Regions from separate parts of the Variovorax sp. PBL-E5 genome, predicted to be linked through region 1. Evidence: riboswitches for the same ligand, from Rfam matches in the RefSeq annotation. Region 1 holds a riboswitch; the other holds the start of a gene.
What was found. Region 1 has a riboswitch for S-adenosylhomocysteine ahead of ahcY (adenosylhomocysteinase). Riboswitches for the same ligand answer to the same signal wherever they lie in the genome.

Region 1 (3,409 bases):
ACCAGCATCAGCAGGTCGCCGCCCGGCGCCAGCAGCGGCACCAGCGCCGGCAGCACGAGCGTTTGCGAGATGAATGACAGATCGCCCACGATCAACCCGAAGCGCGCATCGGCGGGCGAAGACGCTGCCCAGGCCTCGGCGCCGAGCGTGCGCGCGTTGACACCTTCGACGGCGGTCACGCGCGCATCCTCGCGCAGCCGCGCATGCAACTGGCCATGGCCCACATCGACGCCGATCACGTGCTCGGCACCCTGCTGCAGCAGGCAGTCGGTGAAGCCGCCGGTCGACTGGCCGACGTCGAGGCAACGCCTGCCGCGCGGATCGATGCCCGCGGCCGCGAGTGCGCCTTCCAGCTTGAGCCCGCCGCGCGAGACGTAGCGCGCCTCGGCCGCATCGAGCAGCTCGAGTTCGGCGTCCACAGGGATCTCGTCGTGGTTCCTGGCGACCGTGCGCCAGTCCGCGCCGTCGCGCCAGCGCAGACCGCCCGCGATCAGCCGCACGGCCTGCGAGCGCGACGCGGCGAGACCGCGTTCGACGAGCAACTGATCGGCGCGCAAAGCGCTACGCGAGTGGGCGTTTCAGTAGCGGTAGGTGTCCGGCTTGTACGGGCCGTTCTTGTCGACACCGATGTAGGCCGCCTGCGCATCGGTCAGCTCGGTCAGCATCGCGCCGACCTTCTTCAGATGCAGGCGCGCGACCTTCTCGTCCAGGTGCTTGGGCAGCACGTAGACCTTGCCGGCATGGTAGGCGTCGGGCTTGGTGAACAGCTCGATCTGCGCGATGGTCTGGTTGGCGAACGACGACGACATCACGAAGCTCGGATGGCCCGTGCCGCAGCCCAGGTTCACGAGCCGGCCCTTGGCCAGCAGGATGATCTTCTTGCCATCGGGGAAGGTGATGTGGTCGACCTGCGGCTTGATCTCTTCCCATTCGTACTTCTCAAGCGAGGCGACGGCGATCTCGTTGTCGAAGTGGCCGATGTTGCAGACGATCGCCTGGTCCTTCATGGCGGCCATGTGCTCGTGGCGGATCACATCGCGGTTGCCGGTGGTGGTCACGAAGATGTCGGCCTTGTCGGCCGCGTACTCCATGGTCACGACCTTGTAGCCTTCCATCGCGGCCTGCAGCGCGTTGATCGGGTCGATCTCGGTCACCCACACCTGCGCGCTCAGTGCGCGCAGCGCTTGCGCCGAGCCCTTGCCGACGTCGCCATAGCCAGCCACGCAGGCCACCTTGCCGGCGATCATCACGTCGGTCGCGCGCTTGATGCCGTCGACCAGCGATTCGCGGCAGCCGTAGAGGTTGTCGAACTTGCTCTTGGTGACCGAGTCGTTGACGTTGATGGCGCGGAACAGCAGCGTGCCCTTGGCGCTCATCTCGTTGAGGCGGTGCACGCCGGTGGTGGTCTCCTCGGTCACGCCGATGATTTCGGCCGACTTGCGCGTGTACCAGGTTGCGTCGAGCGCGAGCTTGGCCTTGATGGCGGCGTAGAGAATGCGTTCCTCGTCGCTGGTCGGGTTGGCGAGCACGCTCTGGTCCTTCTCGGCGCGCTGGCCCAGGTGCATCAGCAGCGTGGCATCGCCGCCGTCGTCCAGGATCATGTTCGGGCCTTCGCCCTTCGAATCCTTGACGCCGAATTCGAAGATGCGGTGCGTGTAGTCCCAGTAGTCCTCGAGCGATTCGCCCTTGATCGCGAACACCGGCGTACCAGCGGCCGCGATGGCGGCGGCGGCATGGTCCTGCGTCGAGAAGATGTTGCACGAGGCCCAGCGCACGTTGGCGCCGAGCGCCTGCAGCGTCTCGATCAGCACCGCGGTCTGGATCGTCATGTGCAGCGAGCCGGTGATGCGTGCGCCCTTGAGCGGCTGGCTCTTGGCGAATTCCTCGCGGATCGCCATCAGGCCGGGCATCTCGGTCTCGGCGATGCGGATTTCCTTGCGGCCCCAGGCAGCGAGCGACAGGTCGGCGATCGCCTGATCGGCGCTGGCCACGGGAGAAGATGCGGATTTGAGAACGGCGCTCATGAAAACTCCAAAACAAGTTTGAGTGATGCCACTGCCTTCGGGGATGACCGGAGAGGGACTCACCGCGAGAACAGCGGGTGAGCGTGGTTGCGATGATGGTCCGAGCCTCACGCCTGATGGCGCTGCAACGCTCCTCGGAGCGCGCATTTTAGCGCGCCCGGATGGGCCGTGTGGTCAGCAGCGGCTCCCGGATCGGCCTGGACTGCGTCGCCCTCCCCCAAACTCCACCGCCACCATGCTGGCCGGGCGCAACGGCTTCCAGCCGCCGCCGTGAGCGCGCGGTGCCCGCGGCACGCGCGAGGGGCGCTCGGTAAAATCGCTGGTTTTGCCTCGACTGCCCGCGCCCGTGAGCGCGCATCGCGTTCACTCCCATGACCTTCGCCTCCGAAACCCGCCGCCGCCGCACCTTCGCAATCATCTCCCACCCGGACGCCGGCAAGACCACGCTGACCGAGAAGCTGCTGCTGTTCTCCGGCGCGATCCAGATCGCCGGCTCGGTCAAGGCGCGCAAGGCCACGCGGCACGCCACTTCCGACTGGATGGAGATCGAGAAGCAGCGCGGCATCTCGGTCGCCTCGTCGGTGATGCAGATGGTCTACCGCGACCACGTCATCAACCTGCTGGACACGCCCGGCCACAAGGACTTCTCCGAAGACACCTACCGCGTGCTGACCGCGGTCGATTCGGCGCTGATGGTGATCGATGCCGCCAACGGCGTCGAGGCGCAGACGCGCCGGCTGATCGAGGTCTGCCGCCAGCGCGACACACCCATCATCACCTTCGTCAACAAGATGGACCGCGAGGTGCGCGAGCCGCTCGAGCTGCTCGACGAGATCGAGCGCGAACTCGGCATGCCCTGCGTGCCGATGACATGGCCCGTCGGCCAGGGCAAGTCCTTCGGCGGCATCATCAACCTGCGCACCGAAGTGATGACCGTCTTCGAATCGGGCAGCGAGCGCCTGCCGCAGGATTTCGACGCCATGCCGCTGACCGATCGCGACGCGCTGCACAAGCGCTTCGGCCGCGAGTTCGACACCGCGATGGAAAGCATGGAACTCGCCACCGGTGCCTCGCCCACCTGGGACCGCGAGGCCTTCCTGGCCGGCAGGCAGACGCCCGTGTTCTTCGGCTCCGGCGTCAACAACTTCGGCGTGATGGAAGTGCTCGATGCATTGGTGGACCTCGCGCCGCCGCCGCAGTCGCGCACCAGCACCACGATGGTCAATCGCCAGCCGGTGGTGAAGGAAATCCAGCCCGAGGACAAGGATTTCGCCGGCGTCGTGTTCAAGGTGCAGGCCAACATGGACGCCAACCACCGCGACCGCATCGCCTTCGTGCGCATGGCATCGGGCCGCTACACGCCGGGCATGAAGCTCAAGGTGCAG
Region 2 (3,409 bases), 4.5 Mb from region 1:
GGTTGCGATCGCAGCCGGCAACACCTTCATCCTCAAGCCCAGCCCGACGGACCCGAGCGCCTCGCTGCGCATGGCCGAACTGCTCAAGGAAGCAGGCCTGCCCGACGGCGTCTTCAACGTCGTGCAGGGCGACAAGGAGGCGGTCGATGCGCTGCTGGAACATCCCGACGTGCGCGCCATCAGTTTCGTCGGCTCGACGCCGATCGCCAACTACATCTACGAGACCGGCGCGCGCCACGGCAAGCGCGTGCAGGCGCTCGGCGGCGCCAAGAACCACATGGTGGTGATGCCCGATGCCGACATCGACCAGACCGTCGATGCGCTGATCGGCGCGGGCTACGGCTCGGCCGGCGAGCGCTGCATGGCGATCAGCGTCGCGGTGCTGGTGGGCGATGCGGCCGACCAGATCATGCCGCGCCTGGTCGAGCGCGCGAAGCAATTGAAGATCCTCAATGGCACGAACCTCGACGCCGAGATGGGCCCGATCGTCACGCGCGCGGCCCATGAGCGCATCAGCGGCTACATCGCGCTGGGCGAGAAGGAAGGCGCACGCCTGCTGGTCGACGGCCGCGGCTTCGACGGCAAGAGCGCCGGCCAGGGCTGCGAGGCCGGCTTCTGGATGGGCGGCACGCTGTTCGACCAGGTCACGCCCGACATGCGCATCTACAAGGAAGAGATCTTCGGGCCGGTGCTGTCCTGCATGCGGGTGCACGACCTGAAGGAAGCGGTGGACCTGATCAATGCCCACGAGTTCGGCAACGGCGTTTCGTGCTTCACGCGCGACGGCAACGTGGCGCGCGAGTTCGCGCGCCGCATCCAGGTCGGCATGGTGGGCATCAACGTGCCGATCCCGGTGCCGATGGCCTGGCACGGCTTCGGCGGCTGGAAGCGCTCGCTGTTCGGCGACATGCATGCGTATGGCGAGGAGGGCGTGCGCTTCTATACCAAGCAGAAGTCGATCATGCAGCGCTGGCCGGAGAGCATCGGCAAGGGGGCCGAGTTCGTGATGCCGACCGCGAAATAGGGTCTTTTCCTCTCCCTCTGGGAGAGGGCAGGGTGAGGGCATGGGCCTTTGCATTGGTGTGACCGGGTCCACCGTCCGGCGCCCTCACCCCAACCCTCTCCCAGAGGGAGAGGGGGCAATACCCCTCGCTCGACGATCGCTTTAAAATCGCGGCTCCTGCCCGAGGAGCGTTGCAACGCTCGGCCTTGCCGAGCGTCAGGCTCGGGCCCCGGGCCGTATCCACGGCGCGCCATGCAACGACGCTCACCTGACCCATGTCTTTTCCAGGTGAGCCGTCCATGTCGTCCTTTCCCGATGTCCCTCCCATGAAACTGTCCGGCCTGGAGCCGGTGCAGATCGGCGAAGGCACGCTGTTCGTCAACATCGGCGAGCGCACCAACGTCACCGGCTCGAAGGCCTTCGCGCGCATGATCCTCAACGGCCAGTTCGAGGAAGCGCTGGCGGTGGCGCGCCAGCAGGTCGAGAACGGCGCGCAGGTGATCGACATCAACATGGACGAGGCCATGCTCGACAGCAAGGCTGCGATGGTGCGCTTCCTGAACCTGATCGCGAGCGAGCCCGACGTGGCGCGCGTGCCGATCATGGTCGACAGCTCCAAGTGGGAGGTGATCGAGGCCGGCCTGCGCTGCATCCAGGGCAAGGGCATCGTCAACTCGATCTCGATGAAGGAAGGCGTGGACGAATTCAAGCGCCAGGCCCGCCTGGTGCGCCGCTACGGCGCCGCGGCGGTCGTGATGGCCTTCGACGAACAAGGCCAGGCCGACACCTACGAACGCAAGATCCAGATCTGCGAGCGCGCCTACCGCATCCTGGTCGACGAGATCGGCTTCCCGCCCGAGGACATCGTCTTCGACCCCAACATCTTCGCGATCGCCACCGGCATCGAGGAGCACAACAACTACGCGGTCGACTTCATCAACGCCACGCGCTGGATCAAGGAGAACCTGCCGGGCGCCAAGGTGTCGGGCGGCGTGAGCAACGTGAGCTTCAGCTTCCGCGGCAACGATCCGGTGCGCGAGGCGATCCACACGGTGTTCCTGTTTCACGCGATCCAGGCCGGCATGGACATGGGCATCGTCAACGCCGGCATGGTCGGCGTCTACGACGACCTCGAGCCCACGCTGCGCGAGCGCGTCGAGGACGTGGTGCTCAACCGCCGCCCCGATGCCGGCGAGCGCCTGGTCGAGGTGGCCGAGACCGCCAAGAGCGGCGCCAAGGACGAGAGCAAGAAGCTCGAATGGCGCGGCACGCCCGAGCAGCCGGTGTCGGTCGAGCAGCGCCTGTCGCATGCGCTGGTGCACGGCATCACCGACTTCATCGTCGACGACACCGAGGAGGCCTACCGCGGCATCCTCGCCAAGGGCGGCCGGCCGCTGCACGTGATCGAAGGCCCGCTGATGGACGGCATGAACGTCGTCGGCGACCTGTTCGGCGCCGGCAAGATGTTCCTGCCGCAGGTGGTGAAGTCGGCGCGCGTGATGAAGCAGGCGGTGGCGCACCTGCTGCCCTACATCGAGGAAGAGAAGCGCCAGGACGAGGCCGCGGGCCGCGACGTGCGCACCAAGGGCAAGATCGTCATCGCCACCGTCAAGGGTGACGTGCACGACATCGGCAAGAACATCGTGACCGTGGTCCTGCAGTGCAACAACTTCGAAGTGGTGAACATGGGCGTCATGGTCCCGTGCCACGAGATCCTCGCGCGTGCCAAGGTCGAGGGCGCGGACATCGTCGGCCTGTCGGGCCTGATCACGCCCAGCCTCGAGGAGATGCAGTACGTCGCCGGCGAGATGCAGAAGGACGATCATTTCCGCATCAAGAAGATCCCGCTCCTGATCGGCGGCGCCACCACCAGCCGCGTGCACACCGCCGTCAAGATCGCGCCGCACTACGAGGGCCCGGTGGTCTACGTGCCCGATGCCTCGCGCAGCGTGAGCGTCGCGCAGTCGCTGCTCTCCGAGCAAGCCACGAACTACATCGACGAGATCAATGCCGACTACGACAAGGTGCGGCTGCAGCATGCCAACAAGAAGCAGGTGCCGCTGTGGCCGATCGCCAAGGCGCGCGCCAACAAGACGCCCATCGACTGGTCGGCCTACCAGCCGCCGGTGCCAAAGTTCATCGGCCGGCGCATGTTCAAGAACTTCGACCTCACCGAGCTCGCGAAGTACATCGACTGGGGCCCGTTCTTCCAGACCTGGGACCTCGCCGGCCCGTTCCCCGCGATCCTCAAGGACGAGGTGGTCGGCACCGAGGCCGTGCGCGTGTATGCCGATGCCAAGCGCATGCTGCAGCGCCTGATCGAAGGCCGCTGGCTCAGCGCCAGCGGCGTGATCGGCTTCTGGCCCGCCAACACCGAGCGCGACGACGACATCGTGCTCTACACCG

Region 2: it holds a riboswitch for S-adenosylhomocysteine, as region 1 does, so the genes downstream of both, metH (methionine synthase) here and ahcY (adenosylhomocysteinase) in region 1, are expected to answer to the same signal.

The regions. Positions count from the first base shown of each region.
Region 1 covers NZ_LR594671.1:4,736,636-4,740,044, forward strand. Annotated here, with positions in the region: gene WDLP6_RS23195 (TlyA family RNA methyltransferase) at 1-557, opposite strand, end outside; gene ahcY (adenosylhomocysteinase) at 579-2,024, opposite strand; S-adenosyl-L-homocysteine riboswitch at 2,097-2,166, opposite strand; gene WDLP6_RS23205 (peptide chain release factor 3) at 2,396-3,409, shown strand, end outside.
Region 2 covers NZ_LR594671.1:195,265-198,673, forward strand. Annotated here, with positions in the region: gene WDLP6_RS00970 (CoA-acylating methylmalonate-semialdehyde dehydrogenase) at 1-1,024, shown strand, start outside; S-adenosyl-L-homocysteine riboswitch at 1,181-1,276, shown strand; gene metH (methionine synthase) at 1,330-3,409, shown strand, end outside.